Variovorax paradoxus: one gene and its partner. The main gene of each other region encodes a partner of the protein of the gene in region 2 in a complex. Links are inferred from orthologs where the notes say so. Each region holds a gene or a part of one and is shown on either strand. Other genes may lie near its edges. The genes, in order: trxB and trxA.

What was found.
Region 1: the proteins of trxA (region 2) and trxB are in contact, whole or in part, in a crystal structure (PDB 1F6M), measured with the Escherichia coli proteins. The link is inferred for Variovorax paradoxus from one-to-one orthologs.

Annotation. Positions count from the first base shown.
Region 1 is NZ_CP046622.1:1,403,815-1,418,597, forward strand. Bases 6,104-8,972 are described here. They hold trxB (thioredoxin-disulfide reductase), read right to left. Parts: upstream 8,084-8,972; coding sequence 7,124-8,083; downstream 6,104-7,123. Other genes in these bases: GOQ09_RS06520 (DesA family fatty acid desaturase), read left to right, coding at 6,104-6,360; rpmG (50S ribosomal protein L33), read right to left, coding at 6,523-6,696; rpmB (50S ribosomal protein L28), read right to left, coding at 6,708-6,941; GOQ09_RS06540 (Crp/Fnr family transcriptional regulator), read left to right, coding at 8,266-8,940. Outside these bases: GOQ09_RS06490 (acyl-CoA dehydrogenase family protein), read right to left, coding at 1-443; purN (phosphoribosylglycinamide formyltransferase), read left to right, coding at 598-1,194; GOQ09_RS06500 (I78 family peptidase inhibitor), read left to right, coding at 1,277-1,555; GOQ09_RS06505 (DUF1653 domain-containing protein), read right to left, coding at 1,581-1,814; GOQ09_RS06510 (M48 family metallopeptidase), read left to right, coding at 1,860-3,713; GOQ09_RS06515 (RsmB/NOP family class I SAM-dependent RNA methyltransferase), read left to right, coding at 3,742-5,013; more of GOQ09_RS06520, read left to right, coding at 5,146-6,103; GOQ09_RS06545 (DNA translocase FtsK), read left to right, coding at 9,032-11,434; outer membrane lipoprotein chaperone LolA, read left to right, coding at 11,589-12,221; GOQ09_RS06555 (replication-associated recombination protein A), read left to right, coding at 12,244-13,536; GOQ09_RS06560 (branched-chain amino acid ABC transporter permease), read left to right, coding at 13,777-14,706; GOQ09_RS06565 (ABC transporter permease subunit), read left to right, coding at 14,720-14,783.
Region 2 is NZ_CP046622.1:2,630,119-2,644,700, forward strand. The notes cover bases 18-2,685. They hold trxA (thioredoxin TrxA), read right to left. Parts: upstream 1,684-2,685; coding sequence 1,351-1,683; downstream 18-1,350. Other genes in these bases: rho (transcription termination factor Rho), read right to left, coding at 18-1,171; GOQ09_RS12210 (PD-(D/E)XK nuclease family protein), read left to right, coding at 1,841-2,685. Outside these bases: more of rho, read right to left, coding at 1-17; more of GOQ09_RS12210, read left to right, coding at 2,686-4,438; GOQ09_RS12215 (UvrD-helicase domain-containing protein), read left to right, coding at 4,435-7,695; GOQ09_RS12220 (TIGR03862 family flavoprotein), read left to right, coding at 7,692-8,936; GOQ09_RS12225 (winged helix-turn-helix transcriptional regulator), read right to left, coding at 8,967-9,656; GOQ09_RS12230 (class I SAM-dependent methyltransferase), read left to right, coding at 9,766-10,638; dnaX (DNA polymerase III subunit gamma/tau), read left to right, coding at 10,992-12,857; GOQ09_RS12245 (YbaB/EbfC family nucleoid-associated protein), read left to right, coding at 12,910-13,242; recombination mediator RecR, read left to right, coding at 13,250-13,840; GOQ09_RS12255 (MAPEG family protein), read left to right, coding at 13,856-14,248; GOQ09_RS12260 (ABC transporter substrate-binding protein), read left to right, coding at 14,394-14,582. UniProt on the Escherichia coli protein: Participates in various redox reactions through the reversible oxidation of its active center dithiol to a disulfide and catalyzes dithiol-disulfide exchange reactions.

The DNA of each region.
Region 1 (14,783 bases), 1.2 Mb from region 2 along the record:
CCTTTGCGCTCGGCCTTGGTCTTGACCGAAGCCAGGTCGGAGCCCGAACCGGGTTCGCTGTAGCCCTGGCTCCACCAGACTTCGCCGCTCGCGATGCCGGGCAAAAAGCGCTTCTGCTGCTCGGCATTGCCGAAAGCCATGATCACCGGAGCCACCATCACCGGGCCGAACGGCACGATGCGCGGCGCACCGGCCAGGGCGGTTTCTTCCTCGAACAGGTGGCGCTGGATGGCGGTCCAGCCGGGGCCGCCGAATTCCTTCGGCCAGCCGTAGCCCAGCCAACCCTTCTTGCCGAGGATCTTGGCCCAGCCTTGCAGATCGTCGCGCGTCAGCTCGAGCGCGTTGTGCACCTTGTGCGAAATCTCCTTGGGGAGGTTGTCCCTGACCCATGCGCGAATTTCTTCGCGGAACTTCTGTTCTTCGGGCGTGAAGCTCAAATCCATGCGTGCCTCGCTGTGTTGATCGGTCCGCCGCCATCGCGCCGATGGCGGTGTGTCTCCGGAACTTCTAGTTTTAGCACGGTCGTGCTGTGAATCGGTGTCCGCGCGGCGACAAGTTCAGGGCGGCCCGAGCCGAGCACAGATAATCCCGCGTCCCATGAAGAACATCGTGATCCTTATTTCCGGCGGCGGCTCCAACATGGCGGCCATCGTGCGCGCCGCCGAGCGCGACCACTGGGCCGAGCGCTTTGGCGCCCGCATTGCCGCGGTGGTCAGCAACAAGCCCGAGGCGGGCGGGCTTGCGATTGCCGCCACGCACGGCATCGCAACCGCCGTGGTCCCGCACAAGGAATTTCCGACGCGCGAAGCTTTCGACGAAGCATTGGCCAAGGTGGTCGATGCGCACGCGCCGGCGCTCGTGGTGCTGGCGGGCTTCATGCGCATCCTGACGCCGGGCTTTGTGGGCCGCTACGCCGGGCGCCTGATCAACATCCATCCGTCGCTGCTGCCTGCGTTTCCGGGGCTGCACACCCACCAGCGCGCCATCGACGCGGGTTGCAAAGTGGCTGGAGTTACCGTGCACCAGGTAACCACGGAGCTCGACCATGGGCCGATCCTGGCGCAGGCGGTGGTGCCCGTGCTACCGGACGACACGGCCGCCACGCTGGCCGGCCGCGTGCTCGCACAGGAACATCAGTTGTATCCGCGCGCCATTGCGGGATGGCTTGCAGATACATCAGGTCACATTCGTTAAACTTGTTTATATTCGCGGGTTTTCGGGAGAAGACAAGTTGAAAACCCAATCACTACTGTTCATCGTTGCCGGCGCTGTCTTGATGACAGCTTGTGCCACGCAAGGCTCAGCCCCCGCGGCGACCCCCGCTGCAACTGCTCCGGCACCCGAGCCGGTGTTCCAGTGCAATGCCGATGGCGCGCGCTTCGCCGTCGGCCAGCCGCTTTCGCCCCAACTCGAAGCCGCGGCCCGCGTTCGCGCCGGTGCGGGCACGGTGCGGGCTCTGAAGCCGGGTGAGGTGGTCACGATGGAACTCAACGGCGGACGCCTCAACCTCGATGTGGACGCCCGCGGCCGCGTGACGGACGTTCGCTGCGGCTGAGCGCCGTCGATGAAGACGTAGCGCTCTAGACAGGGGTGAAGCGCAATTGGCGAACACCGTCGATCTCCACGGTTTCACCGAACATCGCGGCGGGCCGAACCCACAACCCCTTGGCGCCGTATAGGGCCCGGTACAGCGTCATCGGCTCCAGCGTTTCGCTGTGGCGCACGGTGCCCAGCACGTCGTATTCACCGCCCTTGTAGTGGCGATAACGGCCGGGCGGCGTCTCTATCAGGGGTGGCAGGTCGTTGTCGTTCACGGTCTTGCTTCTTTCAAACTGTAGGGTCGGTTGGGGGAAAGTCGGATGGATCGCGCTGATTTTGTTCACCTTGTCCGCCTGAGCGAGCATGCCAGCGCTGACGACAGTGCCCGCTACCGGCGCAGCGTTGCGGCGTTTGCCGCACTCGGCTATCTCTGGGTGCTGGCCTGCCTGGCACTTTCCGTCGGCATCATCGCCTGGGTTGCGCTGTCGGCCGGACAGGGACGCTTCAGTTTCGGGCGCGGCTGGCTGGCTCTGTTTGCGTTGGGCCTGCTCTGGGCCACGCTGCGCGCGCTCTGGGTGCGGTTCGACGAACCCGAGGGGCGGGAGCTTTCGCGCGCGGATGCGCCGGCGCTGTTCGAGGCGCTCGACCGCATACGCAAGAAGATCAAGGGCCCGCCGGTTCACCGCGTTTACCTGGACGACGAATTCAACGCCAGCATCCGGCAGGTGCCGCGTTTCGGACTGTTTGGTGGCGCGGTCAATTCCCTCAGCATCGGGCTGCCGTTGCTCATGATGCTGGACCGGCGGCGGCTGCTGTCGGTGCTTGCGCATGAGTACGGACACCTGCGCGGCAACCACGGCAAGCTCAGCGCCTGGATCTACCGCACGCGGCTGTCGTGGCTCAAGCTCGACGCCAGCCTCCAGCGCGACGAAGGCGTGATGGCACTGGTGTCGCAGAGCTTTTTCCGCTGGTACTTTCCGCGTTTTGCGGCTCGCACTTTCGCGCTCGCGCGACAAGACGAGTACGAGGCCGACCGCATTTCGGGCCGGCTCCTGGGCACGACCGTCGCCGCGGCCGCGCTGACGGAAATTGCCATCAAGGCGAGCTGGTATGCCGATGAGTTCTGGGCTTCGCACTGGGCCCGTGCCGAAAGGGAGCCTCAGCCGCCGGGCCCTTTCAAGGCGCTGAAGGAGCTTGCTGCAACGCCGCCCAGCGACGAATTCGCGCGCCGTGCGTTGCGCGAGGCCATGCGGCGCGTCAGCGATCTCGAAGACACCCATCCGGTCTTGCGCGACCGGCTCGAAGCGCTCGGCCAGAAGGCCGTGGTGCCGCCCTGGTCGGCCGAGCCGGCGCTGGGCATGCTGGCCGACAGTACCAAATGGATCGCGCATTTCGACAGCCAGTGGCGCCGCAACCATGCGAGCGACTGGAAGCAGCACCATGCGCACCGGTCCCGCATCCGGGAGCGCGTCGAGCTTCTTGCGGCGCGGGGCGAGCGCAATACGCCTGACGAACTCGTCGAATGGGCCGATTCCGAGCGGCGGCTCGATCCGGCGGCGCCGGTGCGGGTTCGGTACGAACGCGCGCTTCAGGTCTCGCCCGAGCATGCCGGCGCCTTGCGGGGGCTGTCCCAGATGCTCCCCGTGCGCGATCGCGCAGCACGCCTTGCCGTGCTCGAGCGCTTGCATGGATCCAGTGCCGCCAGCCGATGGTGGGCCGCAAAAAGCGCCGTGGCCGCACTCGAGAACCCCGATGCCGGCCCTCACGACGAAGAAGCACTCAAGCTGTGGCGCGGCCGCCTCAAGGAGGCGGAAGAAGCCGAGGCTCGGGCCTGGGAGGAGATCACCGAAACGCCCTTCTTCAGCCAGATCGCACGGCATGACCTGAGCGACTATGAACTGGGCGAGTTGCAGGCGGACCTGGCGCGGTGCCTTCCCATTTCGCGCGCCTGGCTGGTGCGCAAGACGCTGCGCGAGTTTCCGTGGCGCCGTGCCTACATCGTGTTCGTCGACTTGCCGGGCATGGACGACGAAGACCGCTGGCAGCTTTGCCGCCACCTCGAGCACACCTTGAGCCTGCCGGGGGCAGCGCTGGTTCTGTGGGCTGGGCATTCGCCCACGCTGGCCGATATCGAACGGCAGGCTTTCGGGCCGATCTGGACGCGCGGGGCGTAGGGGGCCGTCCGGCTGAGACAATCGGGGCATGCACCCCAAAGCCCTGTTGGAGGCCACCGCCGATCTGGTCGGCCTTGTCCTGAAATTCGATCACCCGGCCGACCAGGTCGTTTCGCGCTTTTTTCGCGACCACCGCGAGTTCGGCCCCCGCGAGCGCGCCACCCTTGCCGAGACGGTCTACACCGTATTGCGCAAGAAGCTCCTGTTCGACCACCTGTCGCCCTCGGGCACCGGTTCGAAGGAGCGCCGCATGGCGATCCTGGGCTTTCATGGCCCACGCGATTTTCTGAAAAGCGCGCTCAACGACACCGAAAAGCGCTGGCTCGACAACTGCGATGCGGTCAAGCCCGAAGACCTGCTGGAACGCCATCGCCACAACCTGCCCGAGTGGCTGGTCGCGCCGCTCAAGGCGCAGCTCGGTGACGGCTTCTGGCCGCTGGTCGAAAGCCTGCAGCAGCCCGCGCCGCTCGATCTTCGAGTCAATGCGCTCACCGACAAGCGGGCGGAAGTCAAGGCGGAGCTTGCCAAGGCTGCTATCAAATCCAAAGTAACGCCGTTCTCGCCATGGGGCTTGCGGATCGACGGCAAGCCGGCGCTGACCAAGCTGGACGCATTCGCCCGAGGCGCCGTCGAGGTGCAGGACGAGGGTTCCCAGTTGCTGGCCCTGTTGCTGGACGCCAAGCGGGGCGAAATGGTGGTCGATTTCTGCGCCGGCGCAGGCGGCAAGACGCTCGCAATTGGCGCCACGATGCGCAACACCGGCCGGCTCTATGCCTTCGACACGTCGGCGCACCGGCTCGATGCGCTCAAGCCACGGCTGGCGCGCAGCAAGCTCTCGAATGTTCATCCGGCAGCCATCGCGCACGAGCGCGATGACCGCATCAAGCGCCTGGCCGGCAAGATCGACCGGGTGTTGGTCGACGCCCCGTGTTCGGGCCTGGGAACGCTGCGGCGCAATCCCGACCTGAAATGGCGCCAATCGGCCAAGTCGGTCGAGGAACTGACGGTCAAGCAGGCGGCCATCCTCCAGAGCGCGGCACGCCTCCTGAAATCAGGCGGGCGTCTCATTTATGCCACCTGCAGCGTGCTGCCGGAGGAAAACGAGGCCATTGCCGAGGCTTTCGGCGCCGCCAACCCCGATTTCGTGCCCCAGGACGCCGCGGAACTGCTGCAGGGCCTGAAGGTGGAGGGTTTCGAGGCCCTTTGCGCGGGTGGCGAGGACGGACGCCGCTACCTGCGGCTATGGCCCCACCGCCACGCCACGGACGGTTTCTTTGCGGCGGTGTGGAACCGCAAATAGGCTCGGCACTCCAAAGTAGGGTAAATCTGCGCTATTAAGGAAGGGTAAAAGGCCTCATTTTGGCCTTGCCACCTTAAAATCGTGGGTTAACTGAAGGCTGCACCTTCGTGTGGCCATGGAGTACTTAATTCAATGTTGATTCCTGACTCTGCCGTTTTGAGCGCGGCCCTCCAGTGGCTCGGTCACGGCTTGTGGGACCTGACATGGTGGCAGATCGTGTTGTACACGCTCGTCACCACGCACATCACGATCGCCGCGGTCACCATCTTCCTGCACCGTACGCAAACGCACCGGGCAATGGATCTGGGGCCGATCCCCTCGCATTTCTTCCGTTTCTGGCTCTGGCTGGGTACCGGCATGGTCACCAAGGAATGGGTCGCCATTCACCGCAAGCACCACGCCAAGTGCGAATCCGAGGAAGATCCGCACAGCCCGCAGGTCAAGGGCATCGACGAAGTGCTCTGGCGCGGCGCCGAGCTGTATCGCGCCGAGTCGAAGAACAAGGAAACGATGGACCGCTACGGTCACGGCACGCCCGATGACTGGATCGAGCGCAACCTGTACACCCGCTACAGCTGGCAAGGCGTGGGCCTCATGCTGGTCATCAACCTGGCGCTCTTCGGCGCGCTGGGCCTGACCGTCTGGGCCGTGCAGATGCTGTGGATTCCCATCACCGCCGCCGGCATCATCAACGGCATCGGCCACTACTGGGGCTACCGCAACTTCGAGGCGCCCGACGCCAGCCGCAATGTCTCGCCCTGGGGCTTGATCATTGGCGGCGAAGAGCTGCACAACAACCACCACACGTATCCCACGTCGGCCAAGTTTTCGGTCAAGAAGTACGAATTCGACATCGGCTGGGTCTACATCCAGATGATGCAGGCGATCGGCTGGGCCAAGGTCAAGAAGGTGCCGCCGAAGATGCAGATGGGCGACATCCAGCCCGTGGCCAACGAAAAGACGCTCGAGGCCGTCATTGCGAACCGCTACGAAGTCATGGCCGGCTACGCCCGCGAAATGCGCCGCGTGACCAAGGCCGAGCTGATTGCGCTCAAGACCAAGGGCGGAGACATCTCGGTGCTCAAGGCGGCCAAGAACTGGCTGCATCGCGACGACGACAAGGTGCCGGCATCGGCCCGCACGCACTTGGTGCAGGCGCGTGCTGCCCACCCGGTGATCGACAAGATGGTCACGATGCGCGAAGAGCTGCGCCAGCTCTGGCTCAACACTTCGCAATCGCGCGAGCAACTGGCTGCCGACCTGGCCGCCTGGTGCCATCGCGCAGAAGCCAGCGGCATTGCCGGCCTGCGCGAGTTCTCTACGCGTCTGCGCGCAGCACGGGCCTGATCGATCAAAAGAGGCGGGGAAACGCGCTCCTTATAAAAGCCGGCTCCGAGCCGGCTTTTTTACGCCCGGTCTTTGCGCCGAGGGGAGGGGAAGAAGGGGGCAACAAAAAACCCCGCTGGGCAAGCCCGGCGGGGTTTTTGTTTGGGTGGAACCAGTGCTGAATTACTTCAGCTTGATTTCCTTGTATTCGACGTGCTTGCGCGCCTTGGGGTCGAACTTCATGATCGACATCTTTTCAGGCATCGTCTTCTTGTTCTTGCTGGTCGTGTAGAAGTGGCCGGTACCCGCGGTGGATTCCAGCTTGATCTTTTCGCGTCCGCCTTTGCTCGTTGCCATGATTCAGCTCCTTAAGCTTGGCCGCGTGCACGCAGGTCTGCGAGCACGGCGTCGATGCCGTTCTTGTCGATCAGGCGCAACGCGGCGCTCGAAACACGCAGGCGAACCCAACGGTTTTCAGTTTCGACCCAGAAACGGCGGTATTGCAGGTTCGGCAGGAACCGGCGCTTGGTTTTGTTGTTGGCGTGGGAAACATTGTTTCCGACCATCGGGCCTTTGCCCGTTACGTCGCATACGCGTGCCATGAGGACACTCTTTCTTGAACAGCTGGCACCGGCGCAACCGTGGAGATTGCAGGTGTTTTGCAGCTTGACCTCGCCAGAAACGGGTGGCGGTACCCCGGCTTGCCGGAACGCTGATGGCCACCACAAGGGCGGCCTCATTTCGGCAAAGCCTTGGATTATAGCCCTTTTGGCGCAGCCCGGGTCTAGAGTGTGCCGTCCTGCTCCAGGAAGCGCTGGGCGTCCAGCGCGGCCATGCAGCCGGTGCCCGCGCTCGTGATGGCCTGGCGGTACACGTTGTCCTGCACGTCGCCGGCGGCAAAAACGCCGGGAATGCTGGTCATCGTGGCGAAACCCTGCAGGCCGGAGCGGGTCAGGATGTAGTTGTCCTTCATTTCCAGCTGCCCCTGAAAAATGTCGGTATTGGGGTGGTGCCCGATGGCGATGAAGCAGCCCTTGAGGTCGATCTGCTCGGTTTCACCGGTCTGGGTGTTCTTGATCCGGATGCCTGTTACGCCGGTGTCGTCGCCCAGCACCTGGTCGAGTTCGTTGTGCAGTTTCAGCACGATCTTGCCTTCGGCCACCTTCTCCTTGACCTTGTCGATCAGGATGGGCTCTGCGCGGAATTTGTCGCGGCGATGAACCAGCGTGACCTTGTTTGCGATGTTGGCGAGGTACAGCGCTTCCTCGACGGCCGTATTGCCGCCGCCGATCACGCAGACTTCCTGTTCGCGGTAGAAGAATCCGTCGCAGGTTGCGCAGGCCGAAACGCCGCGGCCCATGAATTTCTGTTCCGAATCGAGCCCCAGATACTTGGCAGAAGCACCCGTGGCAATGATCAAAGAATCACAGGTGTAAATGCCGCTGTCGCCCGTCAATGTAAAAGGACGCTTGCTTAGATCAACTTTGTTAATGTGATCGAAAACAATTTGTGTCTTGAAGCGCTCCGCGTGTTCAAGAAAACGCTGCATCAGCTCGGGGCCTTGCACGCCATGCACGTCGGCTGGCCAATTGTCGACTTCGGTGGTTGTCATCAATTGTCCGCCTTGGGCAATGCCGGTAATCAGCAGAGGCTGGAGGTTCGCGCGTGCTGCATAAACAGCGGCGGTATAGCCGGCGGGGCCGGAGCCCAGAATCAAAACCTTGGCGTGTTGGGGTGCGGACATGAGTAGAAAACCTAGGATTTGCGCTGCTTCAGCGTGTACATTTTCAGGGTGGTAGCGATATATGTGGAGTATCACCGCTCGGTTCAACACCGGGTGCACGGTGTTTTCAATGCGCGCGATTGTAGTAATCCATCGGCTTGCCGGCGGACGGGCTCCCCACGCGCCGTATCAGGGATTGATAAATGTCGATGCTGTCCAATCTTGAATTGCTGCGGCGCGTTCCGCTCTTTGCTTCGCTGACGTCCTCTCAGTCGTCAAGCATCGCGGATGCGATCGTCAAGAAGCGTCTCAAGCGAGCGGAAATCATTGTGGAGCAGGGCAAGAAGTCCGATGCGCTCTACATCATTCTGACCGGGCGGGCGCGCGTCACCAGCGCCGACAGCCGCGGCCGCGAGGTGATTCTTGCGACGCTGCACCCGGGCGACTACATCGGCGAAATGAGCCTGATCGACGACGAGCCGCATTCGGCCACGGTGCGCACCGAAATCCAGTGCGACGTGCTCATGCTTGGCCGCGACGCGTTTGCACGCTGCCTGCCCGAAAACTCCTCCATGGCCTACAACATCATGCGCGGGCTCGTGCAGCGCCTGCGCCATGCCGACCGCAAGATCGAGTCGCTTGCGCTCATGGATGTGTATGGCCGGGTTGCACGCTCGCTGCTCGAGTTCGCCATTGACGACGGCGCGGGCAACCTCAAGGTGCGCGACAAGATTTCCCGCCAGGACCTTGCGAAAATGGTCGGCGCCTCGCGTGAGATGGTGAGCCGCGTGATGAAGGATCTGGAGGAGCGCGGATTTGTGCAGACGCAGGACGATGGCTCCATGCTCGTCAAGGAACGGCTCCTGTCGCTGACCTGAGTCGTCACCTACGCTCCTGGCGGCCACGTGCTTTTGTTGTAGTGTTCAGGCCTCCAGCCGCCGCTTCCGAGCGCTGGGTGCTGTGTTTCTCATGACCTATTCGCTCAATACGCTTCAATCTTCTTCGGCCGCCGAGGGGCAACCGGTGCGCGTTCGCGCCATGCGCTTCGCTCACGAAATCACGTTGATCGCGGGATTTGCCGCATTGCTGTTCTGGCTGCTCGCCATGCTGAGCTTCACGCCTTCGGACGCAGCCTGGTCGACCTCCGGCACCGGAGGGGAAATCAAGAATTGGGCGGGCCGCATCGGCGCATGGCTGGCCGACGGCAGCTATTTCCTGGCGGGCTATTCCGTCTGGTGGTGCCTGGCCGCAGGGCTTCGGGCCTGGCTGTCTTCTCTGGCCAACTGGCTGCGCGGCGGCGAGGCCGCGCCTGCCGAGCAGCCGGTGCGCGGCCGCTTCAACCGCAGCCGGCTGGCGTTCTGGTTCGGCCTTGTGTTGCTGCTTTGCGCAAGCACCACGCTCGAGTGGTCGCGCCTGTACCGGCTCGAATCGTATTTGCCGGGTTCAGGCGGCGGCGCGCTCGGCTACCTGGTCGGGCCCGCCAGCGTGCGCTGGCTCGGCTTTACGGGCTCGGCTCTGGTGGCCATTGCCGCCGGCGTGATCGGCTCGGCGCTGGTGTTCCGTTTCTCGTGGAGCCTGATTGCCGAGCGCATCGGCGCACGCGCCTACTCGCTGTTTGAATTGCGCCGCGAAAAGCGCGAACTGGCGGCCGACATTGCCATGGGCAAGCAGGCCGCCCGCGAACGCGCGGAAGCCGAGGAGCCCGTGTTCTCGCGTGAACCGGGCGGTGCCGTCGAACCGATGGGGCTCGATGACGACGAAGAGCTGCGCATCGAGCCTCGTCCCAAGCGGCGGGTGCCCTCTCCGCCGGTGCAGATCGAACCTGCGATGACCGAAGTGCCCAAGAGCGACCGCGTCGTCAAGGAGCGCCAGAAGCCGCTCTTCAAGGAACTGCCCGACAGCAAGCTGCCGCAGGTCGACCTGCTCGACGCTGCGCAGGCGCGCCAGGAAACGGTGTCTCCTGACACGCTGGAGATGACCTCGCGCATGATCGAGAAGAAGCTCAAGGACTTCGGTGTCGAGGTGCGGGTGGTGCTGGCCTCTCCGGGGCCCGTGATCACGCGCTACGAAATCGAGCCTGCCACCGGCGTCAAGGGCTCGCAGATCGTCGGCCTTGCCAAGGACCTTGCGCGCTCGCTCTCGCTGGTGTCTATCCGCGTGGTCGAAACCATTCCGGGCAAGAACTACATGGCGCTCGAGCTGCCGAACGCCAAGCGCCAGTCGATCAAGCTCAGCGAAATCCTCGGCTCGCAGGTCTACAACGAAGGCAAGTCCTTCCTGACCATGGGCCTGGGCAAGGACATCATCGGCAACCCGGTGGTGGCCGACCTTGCAAAGATGCCCCACGTGCTGGTGGCCGGTACCACCGGTTCGGGCAAGTCGGTGGGTATCAACGCCATGATCCTGTCGCTGCTCTACAAGGCCGAGGCGCGCGACGTGCGCCTGCTCATGATCGACCCGAAGATGCTCGAAATGTCGGTTTACGAAGGCATTCCGCACCTGCTGGCCCCCGTGGTCACCGACATGCGCCAGGCCGCGCACGGCCTGAACTGGTGCGTGGCCGAAATGGAGCGCCGCTACAAGCTCATGAGCAAACTGGGTGTGCGCAACCTGGCCGGCTACAACGCCAAGATCGACGAAGCCAAGGCGCGCGAAGAGTTCATCTACAACCCGTTCAGCCTCACGCCCGACGATCCCGAGCCGCTCAAGCGCGAGCCGCACATCGTCGTCGTGATCGACGAATTGGCCGACCTGATGATGGTGGTCGGCAAGAAGATCGAAGAGCTCATTGCCCGTCTCGCGCAAAAGGCGCGCGCCGCCGGCATCCACCTCATTCTTGCCACGCAGCGGCCCAGCGTCGATGTGATCACCGGCCTTATCAAGGCGAACATTCCGACCCGCATCGCGTTCCAGGTGTCGAGCAAGATCGACAGCCGCACCATCCTCGACCAGATGGGCGCCGAAGCGCTGCTCGGCATGGGCGACATGCTCTACATGCCCAGCGGCACCGGCTTGCCGATTCGCGTGCATGGCGCGTTCGTGAGCGACGAAGAAGTGCACCGCGTGGTGGCATACCTCAAGAGCCAGGGCGAGCCCGACTACATCGAAGGCGTGCTCGAAGGCGGCACGGTCGATGGCGACGGCGACATGCTGGGCGAGGGCGGCGACGCCGAGAAAGACCCGATGTACGACCAGGCCGTGGAGGTGGTGCTCAAGAATCGCAAGGCCAGCATTTCGCTGGTGCAGCGACACCTCAAGATCGGCTACAACCGCGCGGCGCGGCTGGTCGAAGACATGGAAAAGGCGGGCCTGGTCAGCGCCATGAGCGGCAGCGGGCAACGCGAAATCCTGGTGCCCGCACGCGCGGAATAACCGGCAAAACACCTGCGAGCCCAGGCGTCACGCGCCGACAGGCACGTTGCAAAAGCTGCAATAACGTTGCAAAACTTCATCAAACCCCGCACATGCCGCAATGCGTGGCGGCGTAAGGTCGCGTCAACGCCACTGCTTTTCCGAGGAATCCAAATTGAAATTTCGTCATTGGCTGTTGATCGGCCTTCTCTCATCCGCCAACGCCTGGGCCGGAGGCATGGAGAGCCTTGAAGCCTTCGTGAAGACGGTCAAGTCGGGCCGCGCCGAGTTCACCCAGACCGTTACCGCGCCGCCGCGCGAAGGGCAGCCGGGCCGCGTCAAGACATCGAACGGCACTTTCGAATTCCAGCGCCCCGGTAAATTCAAATTCGACTATCAGAAGCCGTTCGCCCAGGTCATCGTGGCCGACGGCAAGACGCTCTGGCTGTACGACGCCGACCTGAACCAGGTGACGCAGCGTGCGCAGTCGCAGGCGCTGGGCTCCACGCCAGCCGCTTTGATTGCCGCGGCACCCGACGTGCGCGCGCTGCAGGCCGATTTCACGCTTGAGGCCGCGCCCGAGCGCGATGGCCTGCAGTGGGTGAAGGCGACGCCCAAGAACAAGGACGGCCAGTTGCAGAATGTGCTGGTGGGTTTCCAGGGCGACTCCCTGGCGTCGCTCGAAATTCTCGACAGCTTTGGGCAGCGCTCGGTGCTCAAATTCAGCAAGGTCGAAGTGAACCCGGCGCTCAACGCCAATGTGTTCGAATTCAAGGCGCCGGCCGGTGCCGACGTCATCAAGCAATAGCAGATCAGACAGACAGGCAGGTTTGGCCACCAGTTCGCATCAACCCCTTGCCGAGCGCCTGCGTCCGAAGACGCTGGGCGAGGTGATCGGCCAGCAGCATCTGCTGGGGCCGGGCATGCCGCTGCGCATTGCGTTCGAATCGGGCCAGCCGCATTCCTGCATTCTCTGGGGGCCGCCCGGCACCGGCAAGACGACCATTGCGCGCCTCATGGCCGACGCCTTCGATGCGCAGTTCCTGAGCATCAGCGCCGTGCTCGGCGGCGTGAAAGACATCCGCGAGGCAGTCGAGCGCGCCACCGCGGCGCGCGACGGCCTTGAGCAGCAACGGACCATCGTCTTCGTCGACGAGGTGCACCGGTTCAACAAGAGCCAGCAGGACGCGTTCCTGCCGCATGTGGAGTCGGGGCTTTTCACCTTCATCGGCGCCACCACCGAAAACCCGTCGTTCGAGGTCAACTCGGCCCTGCTTTCGCGGGCGGCGGTGTATGTGCTGCAACCGCTCACGGAGGCCGATCTCAAGCAGATCGTGGCCAAGGCGCAGGCCATTCAGGCCGTGCCCGCCATCGAAGGCGCGGCCGTCGATCGGCTCGTCGCCTATGCCGACGGCGATGCGCGGCGCCTGCTCAACACGCTCGAAACGCTGGCCGTGGCGGCCAAGGCCGAGAAGCTCGACAACATCACCGACGAATGGCTGCTGCGCGTGCGCGGCGAGCGCATGCGGCGCTACGACAAGGGCGGCGAGCAGTTCTACGACACCATCAGCGCGCTGCACAAATCGGTACGCGGCAGCGACCCCGACGCCTCGCTCTACTGGTTCGTGCGCATGCTCGACGGCGGCGCCGACCCGCGCTACATGGCGCGGCGGCTGGTGCGCATGGCCAGCGAAGACATCGGGCTGGCCGATCCGCGCGCACTGCGGCTGGCGCTCGACGCGGCCGAGGTCTACGAGCGGCTCGGCACGCCGGAGGGCGAGCTGGCGCTGGCCGAGTGCGTGATCTACCTGGCCATGGCGCCCAAGTCCAACGCCGTGTACACCGCCTACAACGCCGTGCGCGCGCTCATCAAGAAGGACAGCACGCGCCCGGTGCCCATGCACCTGCGCAACGCCCCCACCAAGCTCATGAAGGAGCTCGACTACGGCAAGGGCTATCGCTACGCGCACGACGAGGAGGGCGGTTTTGCCGCCGGCGAGCGCTACCTGCCCGAAGGCCTAGAGGGCCAGGTTTTCTACCAGCCTGTGGAACGCGGCCTCGAGATCCGCATAGCAGAAAAATTGCGCGAACTTCGCCGCCTCAACAGCCAGCACGACGAGTAACCTGCCGCATGCACGCTGGCGTGCGTGCGATGCATGGCTTCACTTACATATAGCATGACTTGAGCGGGTAAACCCCGGTGAGCGCGCACCAAATCGGCGCTGGCGCGTGCTTACAATCCCGCCCACAAATCAGCCAGCGACACATGTTGGCTGGTTTTTTGCTTATCAAGCCAAGGTGCCAAACCGGTGCCACGGTGGGTGAATGGCACCCTGCAACGGTGCAATAAATAGGAACGCGTTATGGAAATATTGCTGCAGCAGATCATCAACGGTCTGGTCCTCGGCAGCATGTATGCCTTGATAGCCTTGGGCTACACAATGGTGTACGGCATCATCAATCTGATCAACTTTGCGCACGGCGAAGTGCTGATGGTGGGGGCGCTTACGAGCTGGACCATCATCGGGCTCATGCAGGAATCGATGCCCGGCACGCCCGGCTGGTTGATCCTCATCATCTCGCTGGTCATTGCCTGCGTGGTGGCCGCCACGCTCAACTTCGTGATCGAAAAGGTTGCCTACCGGCCCCTTCGCAACAGCCCCAAGCTCGCGCCTCTCATCACTGCCATCGGCATGTCGATCCTGCTGCAGACGCTGGCAATGATCATCTGGAAGCCCACCAACAAGGCGTATCCCAACCTGCTTTCGACCACGCCCATCGAGGTGGGCGGCGCGGTGATCTCGCCCACGCAGGTCATGATCCTGAGCGTCACGGCGTTCTCGCTCGTGGTGCTGATGTGGCTGGTCAACTACACCAAGCTCGGCCGCGCCATGCGCGCCACCGCCGAGAACCCGCGCGTCGCGGCGCTCATGGGCATCCGCCCCGACATGGTCATTTCGGCCACGTTCATCATCGGCGCCGTGCTCGCGGCCATTGCCGGCGTCATGTACGCCTCCAACTACGGCATTGCGCAGCACGCCATGGGCTTCCTGCCCGGCCTCAAGGCCTTTACCGCGGCGGTGTTCGGCGGCATCGGCAACCTGGCCGGCGCGGTGGTCGGCGGCATCCTGCTCGGGTTGATCGAAGCCATCGGCTCCGGCTACATCGGTGCGATCACCGGCGGCGTGCTCGGCAGCAACTACAGCGACATCTTCGCTTTCATCGTGTTGATCGTCATGCTCACGCTGCGGCCCTCGGGCCTGCTCGGCGAGCGCGTGGCGGATCGGGCCTGAGGAGCAGCACACCATGAAGAACAGCAAGAACCTCGCTCTCTACATCCTCGGCGTCGTCGCGGTGCTCGCACTGCCGA
Region 2 (14,582 bases):
TGTTGTACATGAGCTGGCGCAGGATGCGGGTCTTCTGCAGGATCTCGGGGGCGAGCAGCAGCTCTTCGCGGCGCGTGCCGCTGCGGTTGAGCTGGATCGACGGGAACACGCGCTTTTCGTACAGGCGGCGGTCCAGGTGGATTTCGGAGTTGCCGGTGCCCTTGAACTCTTCGAAGATCACTTCGTCCATGCGGCTGCCGGTGTCGATCAGCGCGGTGCCGATGATGGTGAGCGAGCCGCCTTCTTCCACGTTGCGCGCCGCGCCCAGGAAGCGCTTGGGGCGCTGCAGCGCGTTGGAGTCGACACCGCCGGTCAGCACCTTGCCCGACGAGGGCACGACGTTGTTGTAGGCGCGGGCGAGGCGGGTGATCGAGTCGAGCAGGATCACCACGTCTTTCTTGAGCTCGACCAGGCGCTTGGCGCGCTCGATCACCATTTCGGCCACGTGCACGTGTCGCGCGGCGGGCTCGTCGAAGGTCGAGGCAATGACCTCGCCCTTCACGGTGCGCTGCATTTCGGTCACTTCTTCAGGCCGCTCGTCCACCAGCAGCACCATCATGTGCACTTCGGGGTAGTTGGCGCTGATGGCGTGGGCGATGTGCTGCATCATCACCGTCTTGCCGCTCTTGGGCGGCGCCACCAGCAGGGCGCGCTGGCCTTTGCCGATGGGGGCGATGATGTCGATGATCCGGCCCGTGATGTTCTCGTCGCTCTTGATGCCGTCGCGCTCGAGCTTCATCTGCTCCTTGGGGAACAGCGGCGTCAGGTTCTCGAACATCACCTTGTGCTTGTTCTGCTCGGGCGGACCGTCGTTGACCTTGTCGAGCTTGGTCAGCGCGAAGTAGCGCTCGCCGTCCTTGGGCGTGCGCACTTCGCCTTCGATCATGTCGCCGGTGTGCAGGTTGAAGCGGCGCACCTGGCTCGGCGAGATGTAGATGTCGTCGGTGCTGGCCGTGAAGCTGGTGTCCGGGCTGCGCAGAAAGCCGAAGCCGTCGGGCAGGATTTCGAGCACGCCGTCGGCGAAGACCTGCTCGCCGGCCTTGGCGCGCTTCTTGATGATCGCGAACATCAGCTCTTGCTTGCGCATGCGGCCGACGTTTTCGATCTCAAGCGCTTCAGCCTGCTTGAGGACTTCAGACACGTGGAGTGCCTTGAGTTCGTTTAAGTGCATGGAATGACCCCTCGCGGGGTAATCGATCGGAAAACGGGGGGAGGTTAAACGTGAAGCGAGAACTGCTTCACTAACCGGGGAACTCGAACCGGTTGCCTGAAAGGGCCGGTGATCTGTGGGAGATTATGACAGGAAAAATCGCCCGGCCAACGCATTGCGCGCTGGCCGGTTGAAATGTCTCAGGCGAGCTGCTGGTCGATGAAGGCCGTGAGTTGCGCCTTGCTCATGGCGCCGACCTTGGTGGCGGCGAGCTGGCCGTCCTTGAACAGCATGAGCGTGGGGATGCCGCGGATGCCGAACTTGGCCGGAATGTCGCGGTTTTCGTCCACGTTGAGCTTGGCGATCTGCAGCTTGCCTTCGTAGGCGGTCGACACTTCATCCAGGATGGGTGCGATCATCTTGCAGGGGCCGCACCATTCGGCCCAGTAGTCGACCAGCACGGGCTGGCTGGACTTGAGCACGTCGGCTTCGAAGGAAGAATCGGAGATGTGTTTGATCAGGTCGCTGGCCATGTGATGTGTCCTTGTGCGCGGAGAGTTTCGGTGCAGCTAAAGTGCTGGTCATTGTGACAGAAACCAAGGGGTGGGGTGCCGTGCGGGAACGCTATGGCGCCGATAGCAAAAGCCCGTTGCGCGTCGCGCCCCACGCCCTCCAACCTCTCGATAGAACATGAACGAAGGCCACCCCGTCCAGGCCCTGTGGTGCGACCCCGCCGACGGCGTGGTTGCGCGCATTGCCGCCGCTATTGCACAGCGGCAGCTGCACGCGGCGCGCACCGTGGTCCTGGTGCCCTATGCGCAGCTCATGGGAGTCGCGCGCGGCATGTGGGGGCGCTGCGGCAGCGCGGGCTTCGTGCCGCGGTTCGAAACCACGCGCAACTGGGCGCGCAGTTCGGGCGGTTTCTTGCCCACGGGCTACGACATTGCCTTCGACATGGCGCGCGACCTGGTCACGGCCCAGGCGCTGCTCTCCCAGGCCGGTTTTGCCGCCGAACGCTTTGCGCTGGCGGGCCGCGTGGTCGAGCTGGCCTACCAGTTGGCTCCGCTGGCGGCCGCGGCGTTGCCGCAAGAGCGCGGCAGCGAATGGGCGCAGAAGGCGGCCCACGTGGCCGAAGCGGGCAGCGAGTCGGAGTGGTTCCGCATCGAAAGCGCGCTGATCCGTGTTGCGGTGGCCTGGGCCGCCAACTCGGGCTATGCCACCGATGTGCTGCTGCGCGAGAACGTGCGTAAGCAGGTCGATGCGCTCATCGTGCTCGAAGGCTTCCAGACCGATCCGCTCACGCAGACGCTGTGCAATCTGTGGGGCGACCGCGCGATTCATCTCTCGCTGGTGCCCACGGCGCCACCCGCCGCGGCTGCGAGCGCGCACGTTGCCGACGACCTGGAGGACGAGGCGGAACTGGCCGCCGCCTGCGTGCTGCGGCACTTGGCAGAGGGCCGCGCGCCGGTCGCGCTCATCACCACCGACCGCGCGCTCACGCGCCGCATCGGCGCACAGCTCCAGGCGCACGGCATCACGGCGCACGACGAAACCGGCTGGAAGCTTTCCACCACGCGCGCCGCCGCCACCGTGATGAGTGCACTGCGCGCCTGCGCGCACGACGCCGGCAGCGACCAGGTGCTCGAATGGCTCAAGAGCAGCGCCGACGGCGATGCGCTCGCCGTTCAGGCGCTCGAGGCGCGACTGCGGCGCGAAGGCGTGCGCGAGTGGTCGGCCTGGTGCGGGCAGGCCGCTCGCAGCGAAAAGCCGCAAGACATCGCATTGCTGCCTTTCACCGAAGCCGTGGAAGGCCGCCGCATGGCCTTGGCCCGTTCCAGACCGCTCGCAGACTGGCTTCGCGCCTTGCGCGAGCTGCTCGAAGCCGGCGGGCAGTGGGAGCCGCTCGCCGCCGACATGGCCGGTGGCAAGGTGATCGGTGCCCTGTGGCTCGATGCCGGCGCGCACGGCGACGACGACGAATTTCCCGGTGGACGCCATACGCTGGCCGAGTTCACCGCCTGGGTGCGCGACGTGCTCGAAGACGCCAGCTTTGTGCCGCCAGCCGGCGGCGACGTGCCCCAGGTGGTGGTGTTGCCGTTGCACCAGCTGTTGGGCCGGGCGTTCGGCGCGGTGGTCATTCCCGGGTGCGACGACCGGCGCCTGCCTGCCTCGCCCGAGCCACCTGGCAACTGGAGCGCCGCCCAACGCGCAGAACTCGGCCTGCCCGCGCGCGAAACGCTCGAGGCCGCGCAACGTTCGGCCTGGGCCGCGGCCTTGTGCAACCCTTGTTGCGAATTGCTCTGGCGCCAATCCGATGCCAGCGGCGAGCCCGTGCGGCCGAGCCCGCTGGTGCAGTCGCTGCAACTCGACCATGCGTTGCAAATGGCGCCGGACCCACGCACGCCGCGCGATGTTGCGCTGCAGCCGACCTTGTACCCGACGCCCTCTGGAGCGCTTTTGCCGCTGCGGAACATTTCGACCAGCGTCTACGAAGACCTGCGCCGCTGTCCCTACCGCTTTTTCGCGTTGCGGCAGTTGGGCCTTCGCAGTGCCGACGAGCTCGACGCCGAGGTCGACAAGCGCGACTTCGGCAACTGGCTGCATGCCGTGCTGGGCCACTTTCATGAGGCGCTGAAGAAAACCCCCACCGACGACACGGCGGAACGCGTGGCGTACATCACCGCCGCGGCCGAGCGCGCCACGCACGAGTTCGCGCTCTCCGACGCCGAGTTCCTGCCGTTCGCCGCGGCTTGGCCGGCGGTACGCGACGGTTACCTGCAGTGGCTTGCCGGCCATGAAGCAAGCGGCGCGGTCTTCGCCGAATCGGAACCGTGGATGGAGCAGCCGCTGGGCAACCTGCAGCTGGTCGGCCGGCTGGACCGCATCGACCGCATGCCCGACGGCCAGGCCTTCGTGATTGACTACAAGACCGAATCGGCCGCGGTCACCAAGGAGCGCGTGAAAGATCCGACCGAGGACACGCAGCTTGCCTTCTATGCCGCGCTGGTGGCTGACGACACGCTGCGCGCCGCCTACGTGAACGTCGGCGAAAAATCGTCCGGCACGCAGACCGTCGAACAGCCCGTGGTGGTGGAGGCGCGCGATGCGCTGGTCGCGGGCATCCTCGATGATTTCACCCGCATCGCCGAGGGTGCGGCGCTCCCGCCGTTGGGGGAGGGCGCCATCTGCGACTACTGCGCCGCACGGGGGCTTTGCAGAAAAGACTTCTGGGAAATCGAACAACCTCCGCCTTCGACTGACGCTGTGGCTGGAGGGCCTGCCCGATGAACGGCGCCGCCTACGAACACAACGGCCGGCACGTCACGCGCGAGGCGTTCTACACCGTCGCCTGCGATCCGCGCCGCTCCGTTGCGGTCGAAGCCTGCGCCGGTGCGGGCAAGACCTGGATGCTGGTGTCCCGCATCTTGCGCGCGCTGCTCGAAGAGGGCGAATCCGCCTGCGAGCCGCACGAGATCCTGGCCATTACCTTCACCAAGAAGGCTGCTGGAGAGATGCGCGAGCGGCTCGACCAATGGCTGGAGCAGTTCGCCGAGCGCAGCCCCGAAGAGCTGGTGCGCGAACTCGTGATGCGCGGTGTCGATCCCCCGGCGGCACTTGCCGCCGTGCCGCGCCTGAAAGGCCTCTACAGGCGGTTGCTCGAAGGCGGTCGGCCGGTGCAGTTCCGCACCTTTCACGCCTGGTTTGCGGGGCTTTTGCGCAACGCGCCGCTGGCGGTGCTGCGCGAACTCGGCCTCCCCGCGAACTACGAACTGCTCGAAGATGATGCGGAGGCGCGCGCGCGCACCTGGCGCCCGTTCTTCGAAGCCGTGACGGCCGACAAGGAGGCGCTGGCCGACTACTACGCCGTCGTGGCCACCTACGGCCGGTCGCAGACCGCCAAGGCATTGGGCGAAGCGCTCACGCGCCGTGTCGAGTTTTCGCTGTCCGATCCGGCGTCGGCCGTGCAGCACTTCAGCGCCATGCATCCGTCGCTCGCAGGGCTCGGGGAACCGACCGATGCCTTGAATGGAGACCTTGTCAGGCGCCGCTGGCTCGATCGCGCCGCAGCGCTCGGCCGAGAGGCCAACAAGACGCCGCAGAAGGCCGCCGAGGCGATCATCGACGTGTTCGGCACCGGCGAACCGCCGCGGGAATCGCGCGCCGCCGCCCTGGCGCACCTGCGCAAGAACTTCTTCGTCGCGACGGAAGACCGGCTCACCAAGAACCTGCAGAAATACCCCGCCGCGCAAGAAGCCGAAGCCGAGCTCCAGACTCTGTGCATGGCGCAGGCCCAGCACGCGGCGTGGCTCTACCAGCAGCGCATGACGCGCCTTACGCGCATCCTCGTCTCCGCCTTTGCCGACGTGAAGCGCGCGCACGGATGGGTCGACATGAACGACGTCGAGCAGGCCGCGCAATTGCTGCTCGGCCAGTCGGCGCTGTCGGGCTGGGTGCAGGAGCGGCTCGATGCACGCATCGCCCATCTGCTGATCGACGAGTTCCAGGACACCAACCCGCTGCAGTGGCAGGCGCTCTACGGGTGGCTCAGCGCCTACACCGGCGCGGGCGGCAAGGCACCGCGCGTCTTCATTGTGGGCGACCCGAAGCAGAGCATCTACCGCTTTCGCCGTGCCGAGCCGCAGGTGTTCATCGCTGCCAAGAAGTTCGTGCGCGAAGGCTTGGGCGGCGAACTGCTCAACTGCGACCACACCCACCGCAACGCGCGTGCGGTAGTCGGTCTTGTCAACCAGGCGATGCTGGCCGCGCAAGAGGCGGGAGAATTCGACGGCTACCGCGCACACACCACCGAGCGGAGCGACGAGGGCGAACTGCTCAAGCTCCCGCCCATCGACCGCGATGCAGTCAGCACGGCCGCAGCAGCACCTGCCGACGACGGCATGCTGCATTGGCGCGACAGCCTCGTTACGCCGCGCGTGTTGCCCGAAGAGCAGTTGCTGCAAAAGGAATGCGAACAGGCCGCGCGCTGGGTGGCGCAACGCATTGCCGACGGCACGCCGCCGCGGCAGATCATGGTGTTGGCGCGACGCCGCAACCGGCTGTCCGCCATGCAAGACGCGCTGCGTCAGCGGCACATTCCCGTGCAGCAACCTGAAAAGAACGAGCTGCACGATGCGCCTGAAGTGCAGGACGTGGTCGCGCTGATCGATGCGCTGGTATCGCCCGCGCACGACCTCTCCCTGGCACGCGCGCTCAAGTCGCCGCTGTTCGGCATCGGCGACGATGCGCTGGTGCAGTTGGCGCTGCGCCAGCGCGAGCAACCTTCGTCGAGTTGGTTCGCGTTGATTCAAAAGGGCGAAGACCTGCCGCAGGAACTGGTCGAGGCGGGCGCCAAGCTCAAGCAGTGGCGGCGCTGGCTTGCTGCGTTGCCCCCGCACGATGCGCTCGATGCGATCTTTCACGATGGCGATGTGCTCGCCAGGTTCGGTGCCGCCATGCCCTCGGCCATGCGACAGAGTGCCTTGGCCAATCTGCGCGGGCTGCTGGCGGCATCGCTCGAGATCGAAGGCGCCCGCTACGCCACGCCTTATGCGCTGGTGCGCGTATTGCGCGCCGGGGGCGTCAGGGCACCGTCCGTCGCGGTGCCAGATGCGGTGCAACTCCTGACGGTACACGGCGCCAAGGGCCTCGAGGCCGACACCGTGCTCATGCTCGACTGCGACGCGCCGCCGCCGCGCGCCCAGACCATGGGTGTGCTGGTCGAATGGAAGGGGAGCGACAGTGCACCCACGCGCTTCGTGTTCCTGGCAAGCGAGAAAACGCCGCCGGGCTGCGCCACCACATTGCTCGAAGAAGAACAGCGCGCACGCCACCGTGAGGAGCTCAACGGTCTTTATGTGGCGACCACCCGGGCGCGTGAGCGCCTTGTGCTGTCGTCGGTGCAGCCGGCCCGCGCGAACGAGGGCAGCTGGTGGACGCGGCTCGAATCGATCTGCGAACCCGTCGAAGCCGACGAGCCGCTGATCGTGTTGCCGGTGGCTTCCGGCACAGGCAGCTTCCCCATGAAGCAGATGCCGGTGCTCGCGCCAGCGGTCAAGGAACCCGTGGCTATCAAGAAAGCCGCTGACACTACCGTCGATGCGCGCGCTGCCGCGTTCGGCCAGGCGATGCACCGTCTGCTCGAATGGGCCGAGCCGGGCGAGCCCTTGCCGGCTGCGCACGTGCGAGCCGCCGCGCGCGAGTTCTTGCTCGATGCGCAGCAGGCACGCGGCGCCGCGGTGCTCGCCGAGCGCATTCGCGGCGGCGCCGGGGCATGGGCGTGGAATGAGCGCATGATCGACTGGCACGGCAATGAAGTCACTCTGGTGCACGAAGGCGAAACGTTGCGCATCGACCGACTGGTGCGCGAGCGCATCACCGGCGCCTGGTGGATCCTCGACTACAAATCTGCCGCTCGCCCCGAGCGCGACGCGGCACTCATCGCACAGATGCAGCGCTACCGCGCCGCCGTGCAACATGCCTACCCCGGTGCCACGGTGCGCGCCGCGTTCCTGACCGGGCAGGGCGAACTGGTACATCTCGAATGACTCTTTCCCATACCGTTGCCGTGATCGGCGGCGGACCTGCCGGCCTCATGGCGGCCGAAGTCTTGAGCGCGTCCGGCGTGCAGGTGCACGTCTACGACGCCATGCCCTCCGTGGGCCGCAAGTTCCTGCTGGCCGGCCGCGGCGGGCTGAACCTCACACACTCGGAGCCCTTTGACATCTTCATGAGCCGGTTCGGCGACCGGCGCGCACAGCTCGAACCCATGCTCACCCAGTTCGGACCGGAGCAGGTGCGCCAATGGGCAGCAGGCCTGGGCATCGAGACTTTCGTGGGCACATCGGGCCGCGTCTTCCCGACCGACATGAAAGCCGCGCCGTTGCTGCGTGCGTGGCTGCAGCGGCTGCGCGCAGCGGGCGTGCAGTTTCATATGCGCCATCGCTGGCTTGTCGACGGAGATGCGCCGATAGCTGCGGCTTCGCTGCGGTTTGCCACCCCGGGCGGTGAAGCCACCGTGAAGGCCGATGCGGTAGTGCTCGCGCTCGGTGGTGCAAGCTGGGCGCGGCTGGGCTCCGACGGCACTTGGGCGCCGTGGCTCCAGGCGCGCGGCGTCGACGTCGCGCCGCTGCTGCCCGCCAATTGCGGCTTCGATGGAGCAGGGTGGAGTGAACATTTCTCCAGCCGCTTTGCGGGCCAGCCCTTCAAGTCGGTCGCCATTTCATTCACCGACAGCCAAGGCCGCCGCTTTGCGCGCAAGGGCGAGTTCGTTGCGACTGCCACCGGTATCGAGGGTAGCCTGATCTATGCAGCATCGGCATTCCTGCGCGACGAGATCGCCGCGCACGGCAGCGCCACGCTGCTGCTCGATCTGCTGCCCGACCGAAGTGCCGAGCAGGTGCTGGCTGCCGTCACCCATCCGCGGGGCGCCCGCTCGCTCAGCAGCCACCTCAAGAGCCGGCTCGGCCTGGAAGGCATCAAGACCGGTGTGCTGCACGAAGTGCTGAACCGCGAGGCCATGCAAGACGCTGCCCAATTGGCGGCGACCATCAAGGCCGTGCCGCTGCGCCTGGTTGCGGCGCGCCCCATCGATGAAGCCATCAGCACCGCGGGCGGCGTTCGCTTCGATGCACTCGACGAAGGGCTCATGGCAAGCGCATTGCCGGGCGTGTTCCTTGCGGGGGAAATGCTCGATTGGGAGGCGCCGACCGGCGGTTACCTGCTGACGGCCTCCATGGCCAGCGGCGCGGCCGCGGCGCGCGGAGCGATCAAACGGCTGAACGTCTAACGGTTTATCCCGGCTGCGGCGCGGCAAGCCTCAGAGCCGCGCTGCGGCCCGGGTGTCGGCAAAAACACTGCGCCCCAGCCAGCGCCACAGGTCGCGGGTATCGGATTCAGTGCCAATGACGCGCAAGCGCCGCTCGCGCAACGCAGCCCCGGCGTCGAGGTCGCCGGTCCAGATCTCGGTCAGCGTCCGCACGGTTGATTCGACAATCAGCGTCGGCTCCTCGCCAGGGTTGTCGCGGCAGAGGTCGGCGCTGCCCTGGTCGACGACCAGCCACCACCGCCGCTCGCCGTCGGGCGCGTCGGTGAAGCGGAAGTGGATCACGATGCAGCGTGCGCGCGGGCACTCGTCGATCCGCACGAAGCGGCGGACGTCCCACATCAGGAAGCCGGCGTCCAGCTGGTCGCGCTTGAGCCGGCTGCCGATCCAGCGCGCACCCCAATGGCCCAGCGCCATCACGATGGGGCGCAGCTCCTCGCCCGCTGCGGTCAGGTGGTATTCGGCCGTGCTTCCGTCGCCATTAACCCGTTTGACGACGCCCACTTCCTCCAGCTTGCGCAGGCGCTGGGCCAATAGCGAGCCCGACATGCGCGGCACGCCGCGCCGGATGTCGTTGAAGCGCGTGCTGCCGCACAGCAGTTCGCGCACGACCAGCGGCGTCCAGCGCTCGCACAGCACCTCGGCGCCGCGCGCCACAGTACAAAACTGGCCGTAGTCGATCATGGCGTCAATTTAGTCCTTGAGGCGCGCCGAGGCCAGTACAAATTCTGGACTGGCGAAGCTTGGGCCGCGCGGCCATTCTTGAGACTCCCTCACTCGATGGAGACACATCATGGAAACCGCCACAGCCGCGCCGGCATTCAACGCCGCCGCCTTCAAGACCACCACGCGCGCTCAGTGGCAGGCCGCCGCCGAGGCCTGGCACCGCTGGGGACCGTTTCTCGGCCGCTGGCTGGGCGATGCGACGGAAACCATGTTCGATCTGGCCCGCATCGGGCCCGGCAGCCGGGTGCTCGACGTTGCCGCCGGCGCGGGCGAGCAGTCGATCGGTGCCGCGCGGCGCGCGGGCGCCAGTGGTTACGTGCTTGCCACCGACATCGCGCCGGCCTTGCTTGAGCGCGCGGCGGCGGATGCCAAGGCCGCGGGACTGTCGAACCTCGAGACCCTCGAACTCGACGGCGAGGCGCTCGACACGCTGCCTGCCGGCAGCTTCGACGCGGCAATCAGCCGCGTGGGCCTGATCTACTTCCCCGACCAGCAGCGCGCGCTTGCCGGCATGCGGCGCGCCTTGCGTCCGGGCGGGCGGGTGTCGGCGGTCGTCTACTCGACCCCCGAGCGCAACGCGTTCTTCTCGATCCCCGTGAAGATCATTCGCGAACGCGCGCGGCTCCCTGCGCCGCTGCCGGGTCAGCCCGGGCCCTTTTCGCTCGGTGCCGAGGGCGCGCTCGAGGCCGCGTTTGCCAAAGCCGGCTTGCGCGACATCGAAGTGCGCCGGGTGCCGTCGCCGGTGCGGCTGGCGAGTGCGGCCGAATGCGTGCGCTTCGAACGCGAGTCCTTCGGAGCGCTGCACCAGATGATGGTCGGGCTCGATGAGGCCGAGCGCGCGAGCACCTGGGATGCCATCGAAGAGGCGCTGCGCCAGTTCGAAGGCAGCGAAGGCTTCGTCGGGCCATGCGAAATGCTGGTCGGCGCGGGAAGCGCGTGAGGGTGGGAGTGGGGCTTAGAGCCCCTCTTGCAACGCGCAAGTTCTTGTCTTGAGAACTCGCGGTTTTTTGATGTTAGGTTGACGAGCCTTACCCCTGGCACTGACTACGCAGTTAGGGCTGCTTGGTTCCCCACCTGACCCGGTTGGCCACTTCACCATGCAGGGAGGCCCGTCAGCACTTATTGTAACCCCCCAGGCTGCGCGCACTTCGTGTCGCTTCGCCCACCCCTCTGCTGGCGGGCTATACCGGCGGCCGGCGGAGCCGGCTCCGCGGTATCCCGCGAAAAAGGCAGGGCTTTTTAGATTGCGGGGGAGGGCCGGGGACCGGCTCCGCGCCTTTTAGAATGCCCCCAATGTCTTATCTCGTGCTCGCTCGCAAGTTCCGTCCGAAAACCTTTGGCGAGATGGTCGGTCAGGGGCACGTGGTGCAGGCGCTCGAGAACGCGTTGACCACGCAGCGCCTGCATCACGCCTACCTTTTTACCGGCACGCGGGGCGTGGGCAAGACCACGGTGTCGCGCATCCTGGCCAAGTCGCTCAACTGCCAGGGTCCGGATGGGCAGGGCGGCATCACGGCCACGCCTTGCGGGGTGTGCCAGGCCTGCAAGGACATCGATTCGGGCCGCTTCGTTGATTACACCGAACTGGACGCGGCCTCGAACCGCGGCGTGGACGAGGTGCAGTCGCTGCTCGAGCAGGCGGTTTACAAGCCGGTGCAGGGGCGCTTCAAGGTCTTCATGATCGACGAAGTGCACATGCTCACCAACACCGCGTTCAACGCGATGCTGAAGACGCTCGAAGAGCCGCCCGAATACCTCAAGTTCGTGCTGGCAACGACCGATCCGCAGAAAGTGCCGGTCACGGTGCTGTCGCGCTGCCTGCAGTTCAATCTGCGGCCCATGGCGCCTGAAACGGTGCTCGAACACCTGACGAGCGTGCTGCAGACCGAACAGGTACCGGCCGAACCGCAGGCGCTGCGCCTTTTGGCTCGCGCGGCGCGTGGCTCGATGCGCGACGCGCTGTCGCTCACCGACCAGGCGATTGCCTTCGGCAACGGCGAACTGCTCGAAGCCGGCGTGCGGCAGATGCTCGGCAGCGTGGACCGAGGCCATGTGTTCAAGCTGATCGAGGCGCTGGCGCTGGGTGACGGCAAAACGGTGGTCGATACCTCCGAGGCGCTGCGGCGCGACGGCATGTCGGCTGCCTCTACGCTGGAAGAAATGACGGCCGTGCTTCAGGCCATGGCCGTGCTGCAGGCGGTGCCTTCGCGCGCGGAGTCGGCCGATTCGGCCACCGACCCCGATGCGGCCGATACAGCCCGCCTGGCATCGCTGATGCCGGCAGACGAAACCCAACTGCTCTATAGCCTGTGCCTGCACGGCCGCGGCGAGCTGGGCCTGGCGCCCGACGAGTATGCGGCGCTGACGATGGTGCTGCTGCGGCTGCTGGCCTTCAAGCCTTCGGGCGCGGCCACTTCCTCATCGGCCCCTTCGGCTTCAGCGGAAAAAAAAACTCTGAATGACGCCCCACGGGCGGTTTTGGCGCCCACGGCGGCACCTGCGGCTCGGGTTGCACCGGTAGCCGAGGCACCCGCTCGGGCTGCCGCACCGGTGCCCCCGCAAGCCGATGCGGCACCGGCGGGCCAGCGCCTTGCGGTGGTGAGCGAACCGGTGCGGCAGGGCGGGCCGCCGAGGCCGCCCCCTTCGGCGGAGGCGCCGATTGGCGAAGACAGCCCCAGGGTGCTCGCGGTGCCGATTCGCGTACAGCCGCCGCCGGGCCAGCGGGACGTGCCTCGGCCCGACGGGCAGCGCGCCCCCGCAGCGCCCATTCCCCCCAGCGAAGACGGCGATTTCTGGCATGCCACCGTCACGCAGATGATTGCGGCCGAGAGCATCAATGCCCTGGCGCGCGAGCTTGCGCTGCAGTCGCAACTTGTGGCGCGCGACGTCGACCAGTGGATACTGCGCGTGGAGCGTGAACTGCTCAACCAGCCTTCGGCGCGCGAGAAGCTCGCCGACGCGCTCGCGGCCTTGGGCCACAGCGTGAAGCTGGCGATTGAAATCGGCGGCGTGGTCGACAGCCCCGCGCGCCGCAACAAGCACGCGGCCGACGAACGCCAGCGTGTGGCCGAAGAGGCGATTCGCAACGACCCCGAGGTGCAGATGCTGATGCGCGAATTCGATGCGAAGATCGTGCCTGGAACGCTCAAGCCCGCCTGAGCGCCGTCTCTTATCCTTCCCCATTTTTTCCAACCAACAATCAGGACCAACGATGTTCAACAAAGGACAACTGGCCGGCCTCATGAAGCAGGCGCAGGCAATGCAGGACAACCTCAAGAAGGCCCAGGAAGAGCTGGCCACCATCGAGGTCGAAGGCGAATCGGGTGCCGGCCTGGTCAAGGTCGTGATGACCTGCAAGCACGACGTCAAGCGCATCACCATCGACCCGAGCCTTCTGGCCGACGACAAGGACATGCTCGAAGACCTGGTGGCCGCCGCCTTCAACGCCGCGGTGCGCAAGGCCGAGGAAACCAGCGAACAGAAGATGGGCAAGCTCACGGCCGGCATGCCGGGCCTGCCGCCCGGCATGAAGCTGCCGTTCTGAGCCGTTGATGGCCGACGCCAGTTCGCTCGACGCATTGGTCGATGCGTTGCGCCGCCTGCCCGGTGTCGGCGTGAAGTCGGCCTCGCGCATGGCTTTTCATTTGCTGCAGCACGACCGCGAAGGCGCACAGCTGCTCGCGCGTGCCCTGCAGCAGGCGGCCGGCAACGTGCGGCATTGCGAGCGCTGCAACACCTTCACCGAGGCGCCGGTCTGCAACGTGTGCCTGGACCCGCGCCGCGACGCGAGCAAGCTCTGCGTGGTCGAAACGCCCGCCGACCAGGCCGCGCTCGAGCGCACGGGTGCATTCCGCGGCTACTACTTCGTGCTGATGGGCAAGCTCAGTCCGCTCGACGGCATCGGGCCCAAGGACATCGGCCTGCAGAAGCTCTTCGACCGCGCGCTCGACGGCACGGTCAGCGAGGTGATCCTTGCCACCAACTTCACGGCAGAGGGCGAAGCCACCGCGCACGTGATCGGCGAAGCCCTCAAGCAGCGCGGCCTCAACGTGACACGGCTTGCGCGCGGCGTGCCGGCGGGCAGCGAACTCGAATACGTCGATCTCGGCACCATCGCGCATGCGCTGGTAGACCGCAGGTAGGCACAGACAACCGACATGACTCTTTCACTGCTGACGATTGCCTACTGGTGCGTGTTCATTGCCTGCGGCCTGCCGTACCTGGCGGCATGGATCGCCAAGGTCGGCAGCTTCGGGCCGCGCGACAACATCCAGCCGCGCGATTGGGCCGCAAAGCAGAGCGGCTGGCGCGCACGCGCGAACAGCGCGCAGGCCAACAGCTTCGAAGGGCTGCCGTTCTTCATCGGCGCGGTGATCATTGCGCATCAGCTCGGTGCGGCGCAGGCAAGGCTCGACATGCTTGCGGCTGCATATGTCGTCTTGCGCGTGATCTACATCGCGGTGTACATCAAGGGCATCGGCAGCGTGCGCAGCGCAGTGTGGGCACTCGGATTCCTGGTCAACATCGCGATTCTTTTCGTCGCGCGATAGGCGCACCAAGCCATCGGAAGAGGCCTCGTAGAGGTCTTCATGTTTACGTAAAAACCCGCACGGGATGACCCCGATGCAGGCAACGTGGGCGCACCCCTAAGCTCGATTCAGTTCACCAGAATCAAAGAGCCCGCAGGACCGCTCCATGCTCCATCGCAGAACCCTCATCACCGCCTCCGCAGTCGCTGCCGCAGCAGTTGCGCTGCCGCGGGTCTTTGCGCAAGCCAAACTCGAGAAGACGAAGATTTCCATCGCAGTCGGCGGCAAGGCGGCCTTCTACTACCTGCCTCTCACCATCTCCGAGCAGCTCGGCTACTTCAAGGCCGAAGGCCTC